Regions from separate parts of the Vreelandella sp. 162(4c) genome, predicted to be linked through region 2. Evidence: predicted binding sites of a transcription regulator. Region 2 holds the regulator's gene; the other holds the start of a gene.
What was found. Region 2 encodes FNR, which switches genes on or off when oxygen is low (the NO sensors DNR and NnrR bind a similar motif). Its sites were predicted from a motif close to TTGATNTANATCAA; they were not measured.
Positions count from the first base shown of each region.

Region 1: AC4EYZ_RS21925 (OmpW/AlkL family protein) is a predicted target of FNR. The motif match lies at 1,399-1,412, and genes of this name have one in related genera.

Region 1 is NZ_CM176981.1:4,769,127-4,774,074, reverse strand. Features, by position in the region: gene AC4EYZ_RS21935 (VOC family protein) at 66-395, opposite strand; gene AC4EYZ_RS21930 (P-loop nucleotide/nucleoside kinase family protein) at 487-981, opposite strand; gene AC4EYZ_RS21925 (OmpW/AlkL family protein) at 1,512-2,138, shown strand; gene AC4EYZ_RS21920 (YqcC family protein) at 2,219-2,554, opposite strand; gene AC4EYZ_RS21915 (DUF3549 family protein) at 2,882-3,919, shown strand; gene AC4EYZ_RS21910 (ATP-dependent zinc protease family protein) at 3,953-4,393, shown strand; gene rimK (30S ribosomal protein S6--L-glutamate ligase) at 4,435-4,948, shown strand, end outside.
Region 2 is NZ_CM176981.1:3,868,343-3,873,290, reverse strand. Features, by position in the region: gene AC4EYZ_RS17715 (sulfite exporter TauE/SafE family protein) at 1-236, shown strand, start outside; gene hemN (oxygen-independent coproporphyrinogen III oxidase) at 315-1,748, shown strand; gene fnr (fumarate/nitrate reduction transcriptional regulator Fnr) at 1,833-2,579, shown strand; gene ttcA (tRNA 2-thiocytidine(32) synthetase TtcA) at 2,572-3,492, opposite strand; gene AC4EYZ_RS17695 (3'-5' exonuclease family protein) at 3,755-4,408, opposite strand; gene AC4EYZ_RS17690 (DUF294 nucleotidyltransferase-like domain-containing protein) at 4,414-4,948, opposite strand, start outside.

The DNA.
Region 1 (4,948 bases), 900 kb from region 2:
GCTATAACTCCCGGTACAAGCTGCGCTTTGGAGCAGCGGAAAAGCGCTCACCGTGATGCCGCTTGTTATGGTTTCTGCTCACTAAGCTCAACCTTTCTGCCATCAGGATCTTGGACGACATAAACATGCTTTCCGCCAAACTTATACTGGTCCACTAATTCTAAGTCAGGGATGATATTGCCCAGACCTTCCACTGAAAATCCTAGTCGCGTGTTGTCTACTGATTCGCTGCTAACCAATGGATACAACTCGAATACAAACCCCGCATTTTCTGACGAGTAATGCACTGGCCCACAGCCATGCTGCTCTTCCACGAAGCTGAAACCGAGCTGCTCATAGAACTGCTTGCTGGCCCGCAAATCGCTGCACCGTAGTACGAACAAATCAAGTTTCATAATTCACCAAAATGACATAACGCTGCAACGTGCGCGGCTTTGTAATAAAGGCGCAGCCGCAACGTACAAGCAGTCGCTGTACCTGCGGCTATTATCCATTTGCCGAAATTACAGTTATGTTAAACCCTTCATCAGGTGTGGGCGCAACAAAGTACTTTGTAATCTGCTCAAACATCTCTTCAGTATCCGTTGCCGCTCTCTGCGGTTGTTCTGCACGCCTTTTGGCTATCTGCTCTAAGCAGGTATCATTTGGCTGGTCAATGTAAATTAGCTCATGGGGAGCCTGAATCTCTGAAAAGACACTTCTAAGCCATTTTCGTTGCGGAATCGTATTTGCAGGAAAGTCCATTACCACATTAGTGCCTGACGCCAAGATCGACTGAGCCAGCTTCTTCATTTGAGGCTTGAGCCGTCCAGCATATTTTACGTAATCTTCCAGTGTCTTAATGCTATCGGGATAAACCGACGCAAGCCACTCGTCTTCTGAAAGCAGTACGGCGTTTCGTTCTTGGGAAACTTCAAGAGACTTTGTAGTTTTCCCTGCCCCCATTTTCCCGCAGAAAAATGTCAACACTCCTTTCTTCATTTCTTGCCTCGTATTGCATAGCAGTTTATTTCTGCGCATACGTATTTTCCTAGAAAGCGTAACACCATAAAAAAACTCCAATGTGTTAATAGTAATGGGCAAATTACCAACTCCCATTCAAATGCTCGCTAGAAAAATGCGCATGCTCATTCCTGACCATCTTTTCGCATTGCCTATAAACACGAGCAGATGTTTTACAACTCGCTGTTTTAATTTATTTTTATAAACAATATTCTGGCAATATTTGATCATACCTCTTGCTGAGCGTATCAGAAAAACACGCATTACAGACTAAAAATACTTCATATCACTGCGCATGCATCCATACAAATGGGCAAGCCAAATGGCTAGCAGCCCGCTTCTGAATTAGGTCTCTCCAGCCGCCCCTCCCCCTAACCCCCCCATGTCTAATAACTCTTGCCCTGGATCAATAATCCACTCCCTGGGTCTCGTTACACTGGTTTCATCGTTAAGCGGCTATCGGAAAGCCGTCTAATCTTACTATCTGCGTTAACACCTGGAGTGATCCCATGCGTAAAGCCGCCCTGCCTACATTATTCGTCACCACTGTTGCCGCTGCGGCAATGATGACCAGCAGCCAGGCATTCGCCTACGGCGCTGGCGATTTCTTCACCCGCGTGGGTGTGGCCAAAGTCGCCCCCACCAGCGACAACGGCTCACTGGCCAACGGTGCGCTATCAGTGGATGTACAGGATAAAACCGATTTCGCGTTCACCTTGGGCTATCGCTTCCACGATAAAGTCGGCGTGGAACTACTGGCGGCGCTGCCGTTTGAACACGACATCCATTTAAACGGCGATAACATTGCCTCAACCAAGCACCTGCCGCCGACCCTAACACTGCAGTACTACCCGCTGGGCGGCACTCAGTCACGCGTACAGCCCTATGTCGGCGCCGGTATTAACTACACCTTTTTCTCCGATGAGGAGCTGACGATTGGTGATTTAGACCTGGATGACTCCTGGGGAGCGGCAGGCCAGGTAGGTGTTGATCTATTAGTTGATGACCATTGGGCGCTGAACGCCGCTGCTTGGTACATCGATATCGATACCGATGCGAGCGTTAACGGTGCGGCGGCAGGTACCGTTGAGATCGATTCTCTCGTGGTCATGGCAGGCCTCAGTTACCGCTTCTAAGCCACTTGCAAAACCGCTAGCGGATGTTATCCACAAAGCCTGCCTCACGGTGGGCTTTGTGCGTTTAGTAGCATGCCGCTTTAAGCGCTTTCAGTGACGATCTGGTCGACCTTCTCTACCGCCCGCACGATGAGCAGCTGGTGGTGGGTGGGTGTTTTCTCCTGCTGTAAATAGGCCGCCACGGCGGGAGCCACCTCGCACTTTGCGGGCATGGCTGCACGGGCATCCATCAAAGCGTTCAAGCGGGCAATAAACACAAAGCGTACCCATTGAGGCAGCGACATCGTGTCGATGCAAAATGGCTGCTGGCTGGCAAACGCCTCTGCATCGGGTGTTGGCATGCGCCATAGATCGGCGGCTTTCATCGACGCCTCAAGCTCTAGAAGTGCTGTCTGCAGCGGTTGATAAGTACTCATAAAGACGTGTGTCACTACCTCGGAAAATGAAAAGTGTGTCGTCTGCCCATTATCCCCACTCAGCGAGTGCCTTGCCACCTATCTACGCTTGCGGGAAGTTATCCATAGACTCACAGAAAACCTGCACGAGCCTGTGGATAAACTATGGAAAGGTGTCGCAACGCTTGCTCTCATGGGGCTTTCGCACAGTTGATTAATTTTTAACCGCATTGTCATTAATGCTAATGCCTTAAGGCACTGTCATTAACACCATGTTTTATCAGTCTCTGCGGCTGACAGTGTCACATCAGCAAGGTAGAGTGCAGGCTTGCAACGCGGAAGGATGTCATGCAACCAATTCAAACCCTTGATGAGTTTTTTACCCGCAGCGGTGGCGAGGTTTCCCTTTACCATATGGGGCGCCATGTCGTCTCCTGCCCGCGGGAGTCACTTGCCGCCTTTGAAGGTGGCGAAATGGCCTGGCCAGAACCCTGGCAAGGCCAAGCGCGCTTAGCCATTGTGTTTCGCCTTGGCGATATGCCCGAACCGGCTATTTGGTTCTTAGCCTTGCCACTGGACGAGCAGGGAATGATTGCCCCCGCCCAGCGCGATGCGTTTTTAAACCGGCTGCTGGAAACACTGGGGCGCGCGGTTTCTAACGTGGGTCGTGAAGAAACAGCGGACGTGGATCACTTAATGAAGGATAATCCCCTCGCCTTCACGCCTAACGTCACCTTCCAAGCCATGCTCAATGCACGCGCCACCCATGCGCGTGGGCTGCCCGCCAGCCAGCATTTTGAGCCGGTTGATGCCTACTTGAGCGGCCAGCAAGCGATCGATTGGCAGGCATTGGGGTTACAAGGGATTGCCGATTACGTCGTGAGAATGGAAACACTTGACGCTGAATCGCTCGCGCAGCGGTTGCCTGAACTGCCTACCGCCGTTATCCACTCCTTGTGCTACTGTTTAGAGCACCAGCCATTGCCACAGGCGTTAGTCGCGGCAATGCAGCGTCGTGGCGAAGCCGCTGCACAAGCGGGCGACATCGAAACGCTGTGTGCCTGTCTGCGCGCAGTGGGCAATACGGATGCATCAGAGGTGGGTAATTGGTACACGGCCTTACTTAACAACTCAGCGGCCTGTGGGCCGGATGTGCTCGCGGCAATAGCCGGGCGCGGCTGGGGCTATCTTGAAGACGCGCAGCGCCTGCCACTTTTTCTGCAACGCTTAGCAGAAGATGAGCGTAGCGATTTTGCCGCCGTAGTGCGTGATATTGCGTTAATACCACGACTACGCTTACCGGTCATGATGGCACTGCGGGATGCGCCTGCTGGCTCCGCAACCCAACGCCGTTTGACACTGATGATGTCACAGAGGAACGCTTGATCCGATGTCACTTTTAATTGCAAGGAGTGAGCCGTGAAGGAATTACCCTATCAGGCCAAAGCGGTCATTGGCCGCCGCGAGATGGTGACGCTACCTGAACTAGGGCTTCACCTATGCTGTAAAGCTGACACTGGCGCGCGAACATCTGCACTGCATGCAGAAGAGATAGAGACCGATGAAGATGACCATGGTCAACTGTGGGTTAGCTTTATCACCCATAGCGGAGGGCCAGACACGCCAGCGCATCGCTTCCGTTTGCACCTGCATGATCGACGCCGGGTCACCAGTTCCAACGGTCATAGCGAGTGGCGCTATGTTATACGTACCCCGATGCAGATGGGCGATTTGAATTTCCCCATTGAACTGACCCTTACTGACCGCAGCAATATGCGCCACCCGATGCTACTAGGCCGTAGTGCCATGCGCCGCCTCCTGGTGGCCCCCGGTGCCGCATTCTTGCACGGTGAGCCTTAACCCCTTATTAGTCGCTTCAATCTCAGCTCGGAGTCTCCTACATGCATATCGCTCTGCTGTCACGCAATCGCAATTTGTACTCTACCCGCCGCCTGGTTGAAGCCGCAGAGCAGCGTGGGCATACCGCCCGCGTGGTGGACACGCTGCGTTGCTATATGAGCATTACCTCGCACCACCCTTCGATCCACTATAAAGGCCAAGAGATTGAGCCTTTCGATGCGGTGATCCCGCGCATTGGTTCATCGGTCACCTTTTACGGCTGTGCGGTGCTGCGCCAGTTTGAAATGATGGGCACCTACGTTATCAACGATAACGTCTCGATTACCCGTTCGCGGGATAAATTACGCTCACTGCAACTGCTGTCGCGTAAGGGGTTGGGGCTGCCAATTACCGGCTTTGCCCACTCCCCCGATGACATTCCCGACCTGATCACCATGGTCAAAGGTGCGCCGCTGGTCATTAAGCTGCTCGAAGGCACCCAGGGGATTGGTGTGGTATTGGCGGAAACCAATCAGGCCGCTGAATCCGTCATTCAAGCGTTCATGGGCATGAAAG
Region 2 (4,948 bases):
GCGGGTTGGTCTACTCCATGTTGGCCTGGAGCTTAGCGATTGCCGACCCGCTTCAGGGCGCTCTACTCATGGGCGCCTTTGGGCTTGGCACCCTACCTGCGCTGCTTGCCACTGGCCTGGCTGCCCGCCAGCTCAGCCATTTGATACGTCACCCCGCGACCCGCAGCGTGGCAGCGCTGACAATTATCGCTTTTGCACTGTGGCAACTGTGGACGCTTTCGGTACACAACCTCTAATAGCATGACGTGGCTCAACATTTACCTCCTAACCACGGGTTAGGCTAGCGGCATTTCCTAACGTCGGAGCGCCCCTTCATGCCCGTTCATACCCCTGCTGCCTTGCCTCTTGCACCCGCTGCTGCCGCAGCCCCTATGCAGCCGGTGTGGGACGAAGCGTTACTGCGTCGCTACGACACCAACGGCCCACGCTACACCTCCTACCCCACGGCGCTGTCGTTTCACGACCAATTTACCCCTGGCGACCTGACCCAGGCATTGGAGCGTAGCAATGCCAGTAAGCGTCCGCTCTCTCTGTACGTTCATGTGCCCTTCTGCCGCAAGATCTGCTTCTACTGCGCGTGTAATAAAATCGCTACCAAAAACACTGCCCTTGCCGAGCCCTATATAGCCCGGCTTGACCGTGAAATGGTGCTGACCGCACGCCACTTGGATACATCACGACCGGTGGAGCAGTTGCATTGGGGCGGCGGCACGCCGACATTTCTCAGTTTGAACCAGATGGGCGACCTGATTGATCGACTGGATGCACGTTTTGGTCTTTCATCGTCTGCTGATCGCGATTACGCAATTGAAATAGATCCTCGCGAAGCGGATGTGTTTACGCTGCGCCATCTCGAATCCCTCGGCTTTAATCGCATCAGCCTGGGCGTGCAGGATTTAAGCCCGCTGGTGCAGAAAGCGATTAACCGTATTCAGCCTCGGGTACTTACCGAAACGCTGATGGAGGAGGCGCATCGCCTGGGCTTTCGCTCGCTCAATCTCGACCTAATTTATGGCTTGCCATTTCAGACTGAAAAGAGCTTTGCCAACACCCTACGCCAGGTGATCGAGCTCAACCCGGCGCGCCTTTCTGTGTTTAATTACGCGCATATGCCCGAGCGTTTTGCCCCGCAGCGGCGCATTAATGTCGATGACTTGCCAGGCGGAGAAGAGAAGCTAGCGATTCTGCGCACCACCATCGAAATGCTCACCGCAGCTGGCTATGTGCATATCGGTATGGATCACTTTGCCCGCCCTGACGATAGCCTGGCTATTGCCCAGCGCGAAGGCTCGCTGCAGCGCAACTTCCAGGGCTACTCCAGCCATGCTCAGTGCGACTTAATCGGGCTTGGCGTATCGGCGATTTCCCGTATTGATGACGTCTATGCGCAGAATCCTAGCGATCTGGCCCGCTACGAAGCGGCGCTGGATCAGGGGCAGCTTGCCACCGTGCGTGGCATACGCTTAAGTGATGACGACCTGATCCGCCGGGATGTGATTGAGCGGCTGATGTGCGATATGGGCATTGATCTGACCGCCGTTAGCCAGCGCTGGAACATTGATGCCCCCCGCTACTTTGCGCCTGCGCTTGAGCGCCTGCAAAGCGCCGAGCAAGATGGCCTGCTGGCACGCAGCGGCGACCAGCTTAACGCAACGCCAATGGGTCGACTGCTGATTCGCCATATAGCAATGGCGTTTGATACCCATCTTTCCGGGCAAACGGGACAACAGTATTCTAAGATTGTTTAATCACCTTATTGCAGGCATGCTAAAGCGACTATAATAAGTAAGGATTTTCTAATTGATAAGCGGGACCCTCTCAAGGAGCAAAGCATGTTGGAACCCATGAGCCGTCGGCGCTCGCTACTCCATGAAGCTCGCTGCCAAACCTGCAGTTTGAGCTCACTGTGCCTGCCACTTGCCCTTGAGCTGGACGACGTGGGGCAGTTTGACGCCATTATTCGTCGTCGCGCGCCGCTGAAAAAAGGCGAACCGCTGTTTCGTCAGGGCGACACCTTTACCAGCGTTTACGCAGTCCGTTCGGGCAGTTTGAAACAGATCACCGCCGAAGGTAACGGCAGCGAGCAGTTGACCAATTTCTACCTGCCCAGTGAATTGGTGGGGTTGGATGGCATTGACGAAGAGCATTACCCCGGTAGCGTTATCGCCCTGGAAACGACCACCGTCTGCGAGATTCCTTTTGACCGCCTGGACTTACTCTCGGAGGAGCTACCCGAACTGCGTGGCCAGCTTTATCGTAGCATGAGCAAAGAGTTGCGCGATGACCGGCGTATGATGCGGCTACTTTCGCGTAAAACCGCCGATCAGCGGCTGGCAAGTTTTTTGATTACCCTCTCGGATCGTTTTCGTCGCCGGGGCTACTCGCCTTACAGCTTTCGCCTCTCAATGCCCAGGGCTGATATCGGCAACTACCTGGGCTTAGCGGTGGAAACGGTCAGCCGCATACTAAGCCGCTTTCAGCAGCAGAGTGTGGTGGCGGTCTCCGGGCGAGAGGTCAACATTCTCGATATGCCGCGCTTGATTACCCTCGCCGAAGAGGAAGAGCAAACAGTTAGCTGACGTTAAAGGCTTGGATACGCCCCGCCAGTAGCTCTGCTTGCTTGGCCTCAAGGCCTTCAAAATCGAACAGGCTGCGGTCGGCCAACTGGGAAGGGGCAATGTTGGTGACAGCCTTGAACATGCTCTCCAGGCGGCCAGGAAACTTTTTGTCCCACTCGGCGAGCATCTCTTTGACCACCTGACGCTGCATATTAGGCTGTGAACCGCACAGGTTGCAGGGAATAATCGGAAACGCCATCAGCCGCGAAAACTCGGCGATATCAGCCTCTTTGCAGTAGGCCAACGGCCGAATAACGATATTCTTCCCATCATCGGATAGCAGCTTTGGCGGCATCGCTTTCAGGTTGCCGCCAAAGAACATATTGAGAAACAGTGTTTCGAGAATATCTTCCCGGTGATGGCCCAGGGCTATCTTATTGGCGCCAATCTCTTCGGCAAAGCCATACAACGAGCCGCGCCGCAGCCGTGAACAAAGCGCGCAGGTGGTTTTACCTTCCGGGGTTTTCTCTTTTACCACCGAGTAAGTATCGCGCTCGACAATGTGGTACTCCACGCCCTGCTTATCCAGATACGCAGGCAATACGTGCTCGGGAAAACCCGGCTGTTTTTGATCCAGATTGACCGCTACCAGCGAAAAATTGACCGGCGCATTGCGCTGCAAATTGCGCAAAATCTCCAGCATCGTGTAGCTGTCCTTTCCACCGGAGAGGCAGACCATTACGCGATCACCTTCATTGATCATTTGGTAATCAATGATCGCATTGCCCACTTCTCGGCGCAGACGCTTTTGCAGCTTGTTAAATTCACGCTTCTGCTTCGCATCAGCCAGCTCAGGCTGGTCGTGCTCAGCGTCAGCTGGGGTGGCTCCAACCGTATCAAGGTGAGCAGGATCAAAGTGATCAAGAGTTTGCATGGTATAAGCACTGCCGAGGGTAGAAGGCGTGAGAGAAAAAAGTAATAACTATTCTAACAACACTCACCGCCTGACCCAACTAATCAGACGTAGCCACACAAGATATCGCAATTGGAAGTGACTATTTTGACCGCTGCACCATACCTCGGTGCGAGGGCAGCTTGGAGCGAGGGTCTTTTGTCATGGATGACAAAAGTAGCGCCCAGGGAAGGGTTCACAGCGCCCTCGCGGAAAGCTGTCCTCGCCACAACGAAAGAGACTACTATGCCACCTGCGCCATAATACGCTGCAAGCGCATATACAGCAGTGCGCTGGCGGTGGCCTCTCCAAGCACACTCTGCATGCCCATGACGGGTACTTGCCAGCATGCCAACGCCTGGGCGAAGCTGCTGGGCGCTTCGACCTCCGGGTGCAAACGGCGCAGTTGGCGCTGATGCAGTTTTGCCACATCGACCTGGGCGTTGGGCAGGGCAAAATTCAGCCGCTTACTGAGTAGTGCATTCAATGCTCCAATGCGCTTCTCTAACTGCCAGCCAACGATGGGCCGATTGCCGATAAATTCTACTAGCGCGCTCAAGTTATCACTGTTTGGTGGCAGTATCTCCCCCGCCTCGCACAGCAAGTGATGACGGCGCAGCGTTGCGCTCGCGGGCTGCTTCGCGCTGCCAAGGGTGATCACAAAAGCGCGGCTGGTATGCACCTGCTGATGGCTTAGCACCACTGCCGCCACGCTGATCACAGGTGATGATTGCGTGGGCGTTGCGGTGCAGGCGAGCGCCACCAGCTCTTCGCCCATATAGGGCTGAAACAGCCAGGCATAGGGGGAGTCTGCACAACGACGCCGGTCACTTTCACGCCTTAACAAGGTGCGCAGCGAGCCGCTAAATAGCGTCACATGTCGATCTAACAGCCGCATTCCGCTCACGAATACTCCAAATGGTAACGGTGGGAAAGCCGCTGCTTAAAGTCTTTGACAATATGCATCGCTTCGCGCAGTAGGTCGCGCTCCAGGGAAGAGAGGTTCTGCACCACGACACGGTTAGCGCGTCTGCTGCTTTGGGCGTTAGTTTCTTTCGCATCCGCAGAAGTTTCCAGCGTACTTAGCTGCTGCTTGAGGCACAGCTCAGAAAAGAGCGCCAACGCTTCGCCCAGGTCATCGGAAAAACGGCGATCCAACCGACCGTCAGTAACCAGGGCATCCAAGCGATCAAACGTCGAGGTGGCTTTGATGCGCCGCTCAAGCGCCATGGTGCGGACACCGTGCACGATAGGGAAAATACCGCCTTTCTTGATATCGATACCGTGCTGAGGCTTTTTCAGCGAACCAAACAGCGTCAGCGGCGTCGAAAAGCGCAGCGCCGTGCGGGCAAAATAGGAAAGCAGCAGCTCATCGCCCGAGCAGCGTTCAAACAGCTCATCGCGCACGCTCTCAAGCAAGCTCGGGTTGCCCGCCACG